Linked DNA regions of Prochlorococcus marinus str. MIT 1013. The main gene of each other region encodes a partner of the protein of the gene in region 2 in a complex. Links are inferred from orthologs where the notes say so. Each region holds a gene or a part of one and is shown on either strand. Other genes may lie near its edges.

Evidence for each region. Proteins that work in one complex are often made in the same cells at the same time.
Region 1: the proteins of dnaB (region 2) and dnaG are in contact, whole or in part, in a crystal structure (PDB 2R6A), measured with the Geobacillus stearothermophilus proteins. The link is inferred for Prochlorococcus marinus str. MIT 1013 from one-to-one orthologs. Residues at the interface, in WP_033016901.1 of Geobacillus stearothermophilus: Ser13, Glu15, Ala16, Gln18, Glu91, Leu92, Asp94, Ala95, Val96, Pro97, Thr98, Ala99, Ala100, Asn101, Tyr104, Tyr105, Ile108; in WP_049624496.1 of Geobacillus stearothermophilus: Lys456, Leu457, Leu458, Pro459, Ala460, Asn463, Ala464, Leu467, Leu535, Leu536, Ile537, Ala538, Gln544, Glu545, Asp548, Tyr549, His552.

The regions. Positions count from the first base shown.
Region 1 is NZ_CP114778.1:267,756-273,100, reverse strand. What follows is about bases 2,453-5,345. They hold dnaG (DNA primase), read right to left. Parts: upstream 4,967-5,345; coding sequence 2,939-4,966; downstream 2,453-2,938. Other genes in these bases: O5633_RS01440 (DMT family transporter), read left to right, coding at 5,015-5,345; O5633_RS01450 (hypothetical protein), read right to left, coding at 2,617-2,916; O5633_RS01455 (serine hydroxymethyltransferase), read left to right, coding at 2,453-2,603. In the rest of the region: O5633_RS01470 (23S rRNA (pseudouridine(1915)-N(3))-methyltransferase RlmH), read left to right, coding at 1-265; O5633_RS01465 (LexA family protein), read left to right, coding at 322-768; O5633_RS01460 (Y-family DNA polymerase), read left to right, coding at 771-2,048; more of O5633_RS01455, read left to right, coding at 2,145-2,452. UniProt on the Escherichia coli protein: RNA polymerase that catalyzes the synthesis of short RNA molecules used as primers for DNA polymerase during DNA replication.
Region 2 is NZ_CP114778.1:1,370,101-1,377,874, forward strand. What follows is about bases 2,599-5,467. They hold dnaB (replicative DNA helicase), read left to right. Parts: upstream 2,599-3,258; coding sequence 3,259-4,677; downstream 4,678-5,467. Other genes in these bases: O5633_RS08035 (acyl-CoA desaturase), read left to right, coding at 2,599-2,701; rplI (50S ribosomal protein L9), read left to right, coding at 2,743-3,201; mnmG (tRNA uridine-5-carboxymethylaminomethyl(34) synthesis enzyme MnmG), read left to right, coding at 4,711-5,467. Also shown: O5633_RS08025 (aminotransferase class I/II-fold pyridoxal phosphate-dependent enzyme), read right to left, coding at 1-920; O5633_RS08030 (hypothetical protein), read right to left, coding at 958-1,692; more of O5633_RS08035, read left to right, coding at 1,772-2,598; more of mnmG, read left to right, coding at 5,468-6,681; O5633_RS08055 (chorismate lyase), read left to right, coding at 6,687-7,274; O5633_RS08060 (RNA helicase), read right to left, coding at 7,281-7,774. UniProt on the Escherichia coli protein: The main replicative DNA helicase, it participates in initiation and elongation during chromosome replication. Travels ahead of the DNA replisome, separating dsDNA into templates for DNA synthesis.

The DNA.
Region 1 (5,345 bases), 1.1 Mb from region 2 along the record:
TGAAATCCTCGTAACTCTTAATGAAAATGGAGAATCTTTAACTTCAAATCAACTAGCAACAAAACTTCTAAATTCTCACAATCAAAATATTATTTTTGTTATTGGAGGTGCTTCGGGCCTCCCTCCTTCCCTCAACAATTCCGCCTCTTGGCAACTAAGTCTTTCACATTTAACTTTTCAACATGAAATAGCTCGCCTTTTACTAATAGAACAACTCTACCGCGCAAAAACCATTACCCAAGGAGGTCCTTACCACAAGGAATAAAAATACACAAACAGTATAGTTCGTATGTACTATACTGTTTGTGTTGATCTGGGCCTATGGATTCAAAGAGTTCGCACTCTTCATTAAATGAAGATTCGTCGACAATATTAATTCCATTAGTAACAGAAACTATTTCGGCAGGTTTCCCTTCTCCTGCAGAAGACTACATAGAACTCGGGATCGATCTAAATAAATACTTAATCAAAAATCCAATAAGTACGTTCTTTCTACGTGTAAGCGGTAGTTCAATGAATAACGCAGGCATTTATAATAATGATTTATTAATAATAGATCGCAGTATAAATCCAAAGTCTGGACATATTGTAGTTGCTCTCTTGGATGGAGAATTTACTTTAAAAAGACTTATAAAAAAGCAAGATAATTATTATCTAAGAGCAGATAAAGAAAATTATCCAGCAATAAACATATATGAATATATAGATATACAAATATGGGGAGTAGCGATTTATTCGATACATGAACTAAAAAAAACAAAAGCCTAATTATGTCCAAAGCAATACTTCAAATTGATGGAAATAATTTCTATGCCTCGTGTGAACAATTGATCGATCCTTCTATAAAAGGAAAGGGCTTAGTTGTACTTTCGAATAATGATGGATGCATAATAGCTCGCAGTTCAGAGGCTAGAAAGATGGGAATCCCTATGGGACAGCCTTATTTCAAGTTAAAGAATAAGCTAACTCAATTAAATATAAAAGTAAGAAGTTCAAATTATGAGCTTTACGGTGATATAAGTAATCGATTAATGCAACTACTAAGAAATAATTGTGAAGAGCTGGAAATCTATTCTATAGATGAAGCATTTGGAACGATAAAACGTCCAAAAGATAAGTGCTTATATCAATGGGGAAAAGATTTAAGAGCTTTAGTTTATCAAAACATAGGAATACCAATAGCTATCGGTATTGGTGAGACAAAAGTTTTATCAAAAATTTCTAATCATCTAGCAAAAAGAATACAAAACAATTCAGGTATCTTTGATATAGGTATTATTCGAAACAAAGATCCTTATCTTAATCTAATTAAAGTAGATAAAGTTTGGGGGATAGGTAAAAGAATGTCCATATGGCTAAAGAGCAAAGGGGTCACTAATGCTCTAGAGCTTAGAGATATGTCAAACGACCAAATCAAAGAAAAATATGGTGTTGTTGGTCTACGTATTCAAAATGAATTAAAAGGAAAGCTCTGTATCCCAATAAAAGAAAAATCATCAGATCGAAAAGAAATCTGTGTAAGCAGAAGTCTTTCATATCCAATAGATAGTTTAGAAGAATTGAGTCAAGTAATCATTAAATATGTCTTAATCGCAAGTGCTAAACTTCGAAAATATAATCAATCATCTTCAGCAATCACAGTTTTTACGAATACAAATACTCATTCAAAAGATTTTTTTAAAAGTGAAGCAACAGAAAAATTAAGCTTCCCAACTTCTAACTCAAAAATAATGATTGATAAAAGTCTATCGCTAACGAAAGAAATTTTTAAACCTTATAAAAAATTTATAAAGGCTGGTGTGATATTGCATAAACTTCAAAGCAATAAATACAAACAAAACCTAATATTTGATAAACAAGATATTCAAGAAGACTTATATCTGCAGAGACTAGATAATATAATAGATAATATTAATTCGAGAAATGGTATAGATACAATAGGTTGGGGATCATCAATTATTGAAAAAGAATGGAGACCGCGAAGAAAAAAACTATCTAGTATAAAGACAACAAATATAGAAAACATTCCAACTATATATGCTAATTAGTAGTTAGTATAATATTTAACAATGATGCTACATATTAGAATTGAAATAAAGTTTTATGCTAAATTAATATAAATAATAATCTTAAAATAAAAAATAATGGAGTTCATAGATTTTTTAGATAGAACAGAAGTAGAAATAATAAAAATAATTGAAAAGGCAGGATATAAAACAGCAGAAAATACAAAACTATGTTTATTAAGTGAAAGCTATGTAGGCTTCTTTGATAGAAAAAAAAAGGAAATTATCATTTGTACAAGCAATGCAAAGATGAGAGGAGGCTATACGCTTCTAAGAAAGAAAGATAAGGATATTCATGAAAGGACAGCCTTACATATAAAAAAAGCTTTAAGACATGAAGCTGTTCATGTTGCTCAAGAATGCAACAATGGAAATCTATTAAAAATAGATAGAAAATTATCAATGAACTCATCGAAATTGAAGGCTTTAAATGGATCTATAAAAATATCTGGAGAGGAAGAAAAGGAAAGACAAGCATATATATTAGAAGACAAACCAAAATTAGTAGAAAAAGAATTAAAAAAATATTGTCTATAATAATCAAGTAATATTAATTGTCTCTAAGTAATTGAATAGCCTTTAATTTACTACTAAAAATCAAAACCATTCCTTGGTCCAAGTAAGAAAGACCAATACAGGTCTTAACAGCCTTAGAATTAACAAGAGCTGTTCCACATGTCTCAAGGATAAGAACAGGAAGAGTAGCAGTCGATCCCTGCATTCTCTGAAGATCGAGAGATTGCTGTACAGCTAACTTTGCTTTAATAAGTCCAATTTTATTGATAAAATTAGGCCAAAGTTCATTAGATAAAGAACATTCTTCTAAATTAAAGGGAGAGGAATTTTTCATTGATAAATATAGCTATTAAAAATTATTTAAAACATCGCTGTTGATCTAAATTTAATATATGTTTTCTCTCAGCATAGTAAAGTTGCTGAAAATTTATAGCGTCATTATTTAACTCTTCAAACATACTAATAACTTTTTGTTCCATATCTGATGAATTACTAGGCTCAGAACTTTCCTGAGCAATAAGAGAGGATATACAGTTTTCAAGAGTCTGTAATCGCTGAGAACTCCATGCATCAATTAAATGTCTACAACGTTTTAAGGATTTTTGCTTTTCTAGAGCAGCTAGGGCTCCACGGATAAGCGACTCAGGGTCACTTAGTGTTGCTAAACGAAGTTCAGAAGCCTCTATTAAAGGGTTAAGTTTAGAAAGATGTTCATTATCATTAACGAGAAAGTTATCTAACAAATTTTTCATTAACTCGACATCGGCTAAAATATTATTTGAATCTTTATAACGATTTATCTTCTCAACAGTTTCAGAACCGAACTTATTCTCCTCAATGTTAGTTATAGTTGACCATATTGCTCGATGATGATTGATTGCAAAATCATCTAAATCCCTTAACCTCAATTCGTAACGAATATATGATCGATAGTTAGGACAGTGAATATAAGTAAAAAGGATGTCTGCTTCGCTTCTTTCTCTTAGACTAACTTCTTGAGGTTTATCATATTTCTTTGAACGTCCGTGCCATCTTTGACCACTGATTTGGCTACGTAAATCTTCTTCTAGTTGCAGAGCGAATCTACCTTGACCTCCACTAAGACGCTGAGCGACCTTCTGTAAATAATGTGTTCTGATAGCTGTTTGAGGTAACTTGCCAAGAAGACTTACTAAAGTACTAACAGCTTCCTGGAATTGATCAGATTTATTTAAATCTAAATCCTTTAATGATTGATCTATTTGCCAATCCATCCAAAGAGGAGATTTCACTGCTAATGCTTCATATTCGGATGGTGAATTATCCTTAAGGAACTCATCTGGATCTTTGCCTGAAGGTAATTGAAGAACTCTTAAATCTAGCTGACCTTGAATAGCAAGGTTTTCTACCTCACTAATAGCGCGATTAGCAGCACGAATCCCAGCATTATCTGAGTCAAAATTTAAAAGGATCTTTTTACTATCGGTAGAACGAGAAAGAAGCGTAATTTGATTACTACTTAAGGCAGTCCCCAAAGAGGCGACAACATTTTTAATGCCAGAATCATGAAGTGCCATAACATCAAAGTACCCTTCAACTACAACTGCATAATCTTTTTTTCTAATTGAAAGGGCTGATTTGTCTAAACCAAAAAGATTTTTACCTTTTTCAAAGATTTCAGTCTCAGGTGAATTTAAATACTTAGGCTCTGACCCATCAAGACTTCTTCCTCCAAAACCAATAACTCTTTTTTGCCTGTCATGTATAGGAACAATAATACGATTACGAAATCTGTCATAAAAACCATTACCACCTTTTCTAGGAACAATTAATCCAGCCAATTCAAGGATCTCAACACTGATTTTTTCTATATCTACAAAATATTTGAGTAATGAATCCCAATTATCTGGTGCATATCCAAGCTCAAAATTAATTAAAGTACCATCACTTAAATGACGCTTATTTTTAAGATAATTAAGAGCATTTTCTCCACATGGTGAATTTAATTGATTTCTAAACCAACCTGTAGCGAGTTTTAAAACACGATAAAGTGTATCTCTACGTGAAATCTGTTGCTTGAGTCTTTCTTGTTGAGGTCCCTCAACTGTGTCTATTGGTACTTGATATTTTTTAGCCAGCTCAAGTACAACATCACTAAAACTTTGCCTTTGAAACTCCATTAAAAATTTAATTGCATTCCCACCCGCACCACATGAAAAACAATAATAAAATTGCTTGCCAGGGATTACTGACATTGAAGGCTTACTATCATCATGAAAAGGACATATTCCAACATATTCTTTACCTTTTTTCTTTAAGACGACGTGTTCACCAACAACATCAACAATGTCTACACGCTCTTTGACAGACTCAATTGTCCTAGGATGTAGTCGAGCAGTAGTCATATGATAATTTTAATTGATCTTTAAATATTTAGTTGAGAGATTTAGAAATTGAGAGAAAAACAACTTACAGATGAATTTAATATTGAAGAAAAAATAAAAGGGATCAAATTTTTAATAGGAAGCGGTTTTGCATTTAGCCTTATGAGTGTTTGTGTTAAGGCAGTTGGGGGGAGGATACCTATCTCAGAGCTTGTTTTTGCTAGGGCTACTATAAGTATAATATTAACAAGATTTTTCTTATATAAAAATAAAATCAACCCTTGGGGATATCAGAAAAAATTATTAATTATAAGAGGTTTACTAGGAACAGTTGCACTATTTTGTATCTTCAAAGCTCTTACAATATTACCAATAGCAACAGCAACAGTAATACAATACA
Region 2 (7,774 bases):
AACACTTGAAAGCCCAATTCGCTGAACGTTTTGGAAATAATTTCAGCACCAATCAAGGCCTCTGCAACCATTTGAGGCGCCAGAAAAAGTCCTTGTAAAATAGTTCTATTCAAATCAAAAGTAATACCACCCTCAGATCCAATGCCTGGCGCAGTCAAGCGACAACATGCTTTGTCAACTAAACCAGCTTTTCCCGCAATATATCCACCAGTTGGAACGATAGTTCCACCTAAATTTTTTATTAAAGAACCTGCAATCAAATCTGCACCTACTGACGTTGGTTCCTTAGTTTCGACGAATTCTCCATAGCAATTATCAACAAAACAAATACAATTAGGTTGAATCTTATGACATAAATAACAAATCTCTTGAATAACATCAATACTCAAAGATGGACGCCATGTATAACCACAACTACGTTGTATAAAAATTAATTTCCTAGGTATATTTAAAGCTTTTTCTAAAGCTATAAAATCTATATTTCCATCATTTTTTAAAGATACTTCTTCATAATTAATACCAAAATCAATCAAAGATCCTTGACCATTACCCCTTAATCCAATAACTTCTTCAAGAGATTCATAGGGCTTTCCAGTAACAGATAATAAATTATCCCCTGGTCTTAAGACTCCAAATAAAGATGATGTAATAGCATGCGTTCCACTTACAATTTGAAGCCTGACTGCTGCTTTTTCTGCTTCTAAAACATCTGCAAAAATTTTATCAATTACATCTCTCCCTAAATCCCCATGACCATATCCTGTTAAAGAGGAAAAATGTTGTACATTAAGATGAGAATCAGAAAAAGCTTTTAATACTTTTTCTAATTTATATGTTATACTATCAGTCTTTTCTTTAATAGTTAAACCTAATTTTTTTTCTATCTTATCAACAAAATTTTTTGCAGGATTTATGAACATATTAGTTTTTAATTAAGTATAAATAAGTTTCATAAGATTAATCAGAAAAAATAATTTCTAATTTTTCTTGATCTTTAAGTAATAAACCTCTTTGGCGAAGATTTTCCAAAAAGTCATCTGCACCTTGCAAATTGTTTGTATTTAACAATTTATTTGTTGCGTGCAAATCTAACAATTCACCATCAAGTTCCTCTGCTGTGTAATCTTTTAACCCAGCCATAACCGCTTCAAATCTGTCTCTTCGTTGTTTTTTACTTACGGGATAGGCTGACATGACTTGTTCTCTACAAATTCTCCATGACCTCCCTTTACATAAATAATCAGCCAAAGCAGCACTGAGAACAGGTGCCTCAGATTCCTCGATAAACCAATCAAAGGAGGCAGGTAAAGAAGCTAAACCAACAAAAATCTCAAAAAAGTCACCCGCAGAAAGTGGATGATTGTCATTTCCTTCAACAGCAATAGCTGATTCTTGAAGTGATCTATGTAACTCAGGATGAACGCTCAGTATTTGACTTTCTATATTTTCTAACCCACGAGAAAGAACTTGATTGACTTTCCCTAAAGCAAAAAATACTTCAGGACTTGGAGATACAAGTTTTCCATTTCGTAGATTTGAGATTTGAGAGCTATGAACTCTACCTAGATCCAAACATTCTGCCAAAGCAGGAAGAACTTTATGAGACCAGCCATTGCGCTCATGCCATACATGCACTAGATGAGCCATCGCCCTTCTACCTGCAGTCAGTTGGTCTCGAAAACTAGAGGTCACAAATCACATTCAAGATTAACAGATAGGCCTGATAAGGATCCTTATCGTATATTATATACATCATGTAAACGGATCACTAATGGTTTCAAGTTTAATCGAGGCTTCGGCTCCATTAAAAAAACCAGTTGCTGCCGATAAAGCTATGGCTGCATCGAAGAAGCTCCAAGGGCATGTACCAAGACGGATTCATAACCAAAGGAAAAGAAAAAGATGGGGAACAGTTATATTCATGCTAACAATACATGCTCTGACTATATATACATTGCAAGCTCAATTTTGGAGCTGGATAGCATTTTCTGGATTTATTTTCCTGTATTGGGTAACTGCTTGCTTGGGAGTAACCACAGGATATCATCGCCTTCTTTCACATCGATCTTTTCAAGTTCCAAAATGGCTGGAAAGATTTTTTGCAACTTGTGGAGCATTAAGTTGCCAACATGGACCAATAGATTGGGTTGGTCTTCATAGGCATCATCATACTTTTTCCGATACTGAAGCTGATCATCATGACAGCAACAAAGGATTTTGGTGGAGTCACATGGGATGGATGTTTGAAGACGTACCTGCCATGAAAGCAGTTCCAAGACTGTCTGGAGATCTAATCAAAGATCCTTACTATCGCTTCTTAAATAAAAATTTTTTACTTTTGCAAATACCTTTAGGTGCAACTCTTTATTTAATTGGCCAATCAGCTGGTGTTGGAGGATGGGCAATGGTTCTATGGGGGATTCCTCTAAGACTGGTTTTTGTTTATCACATAACTTGGCTAGTTAATTCAGCAACTCATTGTTGGGGTACAACTGCATATGAGAGTGGGGATAATTCAAAAAATAATAAATGGGTAGCTGCACTTACATTTGGTGAGGGGTGGCACAATAATCATCACGCTTTCCCTAATTCAGCTAAGCATGGCCTTCAACGAAAACAAATAGATTTAACTTGGCAACACATACGTTTTTTAAAAGCAATTGGGCTAGCAAAAAAAATTAGACTCCCTATCGCATCGTAATATTATCAACAAGATTAAAAGTATTAACTCATTTTCGATCCATGGCTAAGAGAGTTCAAGTTGTTCTAAATGAAGACATAAAAAGTCTCGGCAATGATGGTGATCTTGTTGAGGTCGCTCCTGGTTTTGCAAGAAACTTTTTATTACCCAACAAAAAAGCATTACCAGTAACTCCCACTGTTTTAAAACAAGTGGAACACAGAAGAGCAAAACAAGCAGAAAAAGAAGCTGCTAAAAAGCAAGAAGCCATTGACTTCCAAACAGCTCTTACAACAATTGGAAGATTTACTGTCAAAAAGCAAGTAGGCGAAGATGGAGTCTTATTTGGAACAGTGACAAATGGTGATGTAGCAGAAGCTGTGAAAGAGGCTACTAAAAAAGATATAGATCGTAGAGACATCTCTGTCCCTGAGATACATGGTGTTGGCAAATATAAAGTGCAAATCAAGCTTCACAACGAGGTAAATGCTGAGATAAACCTTGAAGTTGCAAGTTACTAATAGTTGCAAATTTGTCTGAACAAGCCAAAGTAGGAGTCCTTGTCCAACAAGTAGTAAATGATAAGTACCCCCTCTGCAAATAACGGGGATTTTTCAAAACAAACTAGAGATTTTGGAGCTTTTAATACTTCCAAGATTGAGAAACCTCGTTTTGAAGCTCAACCTGACCAAATACCACCACAAAACCTGGAGGCAGAAGAATCTGTTCTTGGTGGAATTTTATTGGATCCTGATGCAATAGGAAGAATAGCTGATTTACTACAAGCTGAAGCTTTTTACATTTCTGCTCATCGAGAAATTTATAGAACTGCATTAATGCTTCATAGCCAAGGCAAGCCCACAGATTTAACAGCGATGAGTGCTTGGCTAGCCGATACAAATTCTTTAGAAAAAGTTGGAGGCAATAATCGATTAGTTGAACTAGTTGAGAGGGTTACATCTACAGCTTCAATCGAACAAGTTGCTAAATTAATCAGCGATAAATTTTTGCGCAGACAATTAATTAAATCTGGAAATGATGTGATCAAATTAGGCTTTGATCAAAGCCTTCCAATGGAAGAAGCCATAGATCAAGCTGAACAAAAGATCTTTGCTATTAGTCAAGAGCAACCATCCAAAGGTTTAACACCTACTGCAGAAATTCTGACAAGTACTTTCAATGAAATAGAAAGTAGATCACTTGGTACATCAGTGGCAGGCATACCAGTTAATTTTTACGATCTGGATGCAATGACACAAGGACTTCAGAGGAGCGATCTAATAATTGTTGCAGGAAGACCAGCAATGGGAAAAACTTCAATTGTTCTTAATTTAGCTAAAAACGTAGCGCAACTTCATGACTTACCTGTTTGTGTATTCAGTCTTGAGATGAGTAAAGAACAACTAACTTACAGACTGCTATCAAGCGAGGTAGGCATTGAAAGCAGTCGATTAAGAACAGGACGTTTGCAACAAGATGAATGGCCATTACTCGGTCAAGGTATTAATACACTTGGTCAATTACCAATATTCATTGACGACAAACCAAATTCAAGTGTTCTTGAGATGAGGTCCTTATGTCGTCGCCTAATTGCTGAACAAGGCAAAGAGCTGGGACTAATTGTGATTGATTATCTACAACTAATGGAAGGTACTTCACCCGATAATCGAGTTCAAGAAATCTCAAGGATTACTAGAGGTCTTAAGGGTATGGCAAGAGAACTTAAAGTCCCAGTAATCGCTTTATCTCAATTAAGTAGAGGAGTTGAATCAAGAACCAATAAAAGACCAATGCTTAGCGATCTGCGTGAATCTGGCTCAATAGAACAGGATGCGGACTTGGTTCTAATGATTTATAGGGATGAGTATTACAATCCAGAAACGACTGACAGAGGAATTACAGAAGTTATCGTGACAAAACACCGAAATGGACCGGTTGGAACAGTTAAATTACTTTTTGAACCCCAATTCACTAGATTTAGAAATCTTGCGGCTTAATTGTTCGAAAATTAAATTCCTATTGCTTAATTGATGGTTACTAAACAATCTTCAAATGAAAGTTTTGACGTAATTGTTGTAGGAGGTGGTCATGCAGGCTGCGAAGCTGCGCTGACTTCAGCAAGATTAGGATTAAATACAGCTTTATTTACACTCAATTTAGATCGAATCGCATGGCAACCATGTAACCCAGCAGTAGGGGGACCAGCTAAAAGTCAATTAGTTCATGAAGTTGATGCACTAGGAGGGATCATCGGGAAATTAGCCGATTTAACAGCTCTTCAAAAAAGGGTCCTTAACGCAAGCAGAGGGCCTGCAGTACGAGCATTGAGAGCACAAACAGATAAGCGGTTATATGCACATGAAATGCTAAAAATCCTTCAAAACACCCCAAATTTAAAGATTAGAGAGGCAATGGTTACTGGGCTAGAAATTGAACATTATCCCAATCAGATTGAAAAAAAAACACCAGAAATTCAAGAGAGAATTGGATTTATAAAAGGAATTAAAACCTATTTTGGAAGCGTTTTTCATGCAAAGGCAGTTGTACTTACAACAGGAACCTTTTTAGGAGGCAGAATTTGGATTGGCAATCAATCTATGAGTGCAGGTCGAGCAGGAGAGCAGGCCTCTGAAGGGTTAACTGAAGAATTACAAAAGTTAGGCTTTACTACTGATCGTTTAAAAACAGGAACCCCTGCACGCGTCGATAGACGAACAATTGATCTTGACTCCCTAGATGAGCAATTGAGCGATGCTTCAGATAAATTCTTTTCTTTTGATCCTCTTTCATGGAAAAGTGGGGAACAAATGAGTTGTCATATAACGCGAACAACAAAAGCAACTCACCAACTTATTAAAAATAATCTTCATTTAACTCCTATTTATGGAGGTTTTATTGATAGTAAAGGTCCAAGATATTGCCCATCAATTGAAGATAAAATTGTACGTTTTGCTGACAAAGATTCACACCAGATTTTCTTGGAACCCGAAGGTAGAGATACTCCAGAAATGTATGTGCAAGGTTTCTCAACTGGACTGCCCGAAAACTTACAGTTAGAACTGCTAAGAACTCTTCCAGGCTTGCAAAAATGCGTAATGCTTCGACCTGCTTATGCAGTTGAATATGACTACATACCAGCCACACAATTAGAAGCAACACTAGAAACAAAAAGAATAAGTGGTTTGTTTAGTGCAGGGCAACTAAATGGAACAACAGGATATGAAGAAGCTGCAGCACAAGGTTTAGTAGCAGGTTTAAATGCTGCAAGATTAGTAAACAATCAAGAAGGAATTATTTTTGAAAGAGAGAGTAGTTATATTGGAACTATGATTGATGATTTAGTCACAAAAGATTTAAAAGAACCATATAGGGTATTAACTAGTAGAAGTGAGTATCGATTAATTTTAAGAAGTGACAATGCTGATAGGCGTTTAACTCCCCTCGGTTACAAATTAGGATTAATTGATGAAAGAAGGTGGAAAATTTTTAATACTAAGCAACAATTAATCGATCAAGAAAAAACAAGGTTAGAAAAAGAGCGCATTAAAGAAAGTGATCAATGTGCAAAAAAAATATATTCCTCTACTGGAACAGCTATTAAAGGTTCAATAACACTGGCCAATTTCCTCAGAAGAACAAATATTCACTATAAAGACCTAATTAATTATAATTTAGCAACTAAGGATATTCCTTTAGATGTTGAAGAAGGAGTTGAAATAGATATTAAATATACCGGTTATTTAGAAAGACAAAAAGCTCAAATAAATCAATTAAAACAGCAAAGTAAAAAGTTATTACCAAAAAATTTAAATTACAATGATATAGAAACACTATCTAAAGAAGCGAGAGAAAAATTAACAATTTCTCAGCCCAAAAGTCTTGGACATGCTGCTCAACTTCCCGGTGTAAGCAAAGCAGACCTCACTGCACTTCTTGTATGGTTAAAAATAGAGCAAATGAAAAAAGCTGAAAGAAAAGATCCACTACAAATAACAAGCTGATAACAGTGAATTCACATCAATCTCAATTACCTTCCCCTGAAGTGATTTGGAAAGCCTCGAAAGAAAATGTTCTCTCAGGGAAAGGAAATCATAAACTCTCTGGAGCATGGCAATTAATGCTATTGGGTGATGGCAGCCCAACCAGACATCTCAAGCTTTTAACAGGGCATGAGGTTGCCATAAAAGTCATATCCATGGAAATGGAAAATAATGATCAAAATGGAGTCCCAGAAGAAGTCAATGAACTAGAGCCTCCTTTGCTACGAAGACAAGTTTGGCTTACATGTGGAAATTTAACCCTGGCATGGGCGGAAAGCTGGTGGAATTATCAAGAAGCAGAAAAACATCTGCAAAATAAGGATCAACCAATCTGGAAAAGCTTGACCCAAGGACGCTCCGAGCTTTTTAGAGAAGTTGATGGCTTGGGATTAGTTAATGCCAATTGGTTGAAAGCAGAATTTCAAGAAGATGGCCCTTTTTGGAGCAGGCATTATCGATTTTTTCGCCATCAAAAAGAATTAACTGTAATCAGAGAAGTTTTCAGCCCAAAGTTAGAAAAATGGTTAGGACCAATACCAAGAAAGGCTTTTTAACAACAACTAGTATTTTCTCCGACTAGATCTTGGTATGTTTTTTCTTCTTTGAGGAGTTCGCTCATCTTGAAAAGAATCGTTTAACTCGGGTACATTTTGCTTAAGTTCACTATCTTTTCTTTCCCACTTACTTAATTTAAAAGATTGATCATCTGGCCATTCATCCAATTCGCCTGAATTGCTTCTCCTTCCTTGAATCTGAGGTGGTAAAGCTTTAGGAGCTCTCAAAGAAATAGCAGTTAAGGGTCTTTTTGTATTGTTTATGCTTTCTCGAAGCGGTTCATCATCTAAATCTTCATTATCCAACCAATCGTCATCATCTTCAAAAAACCAATCAATTTTCTCTTCCATCCAACGACCAACTTTTTTGAAATTTGCTGAAGTCTCTTTATCTTGCCATCCTCCCCTTCTTTGACCAGGTCGATTACCTGCAACACCATCTACAACCTGTTTCCCAGTTTTTATCCATTGATCCATTCTGCGATCAAGAGGTGCTCGAG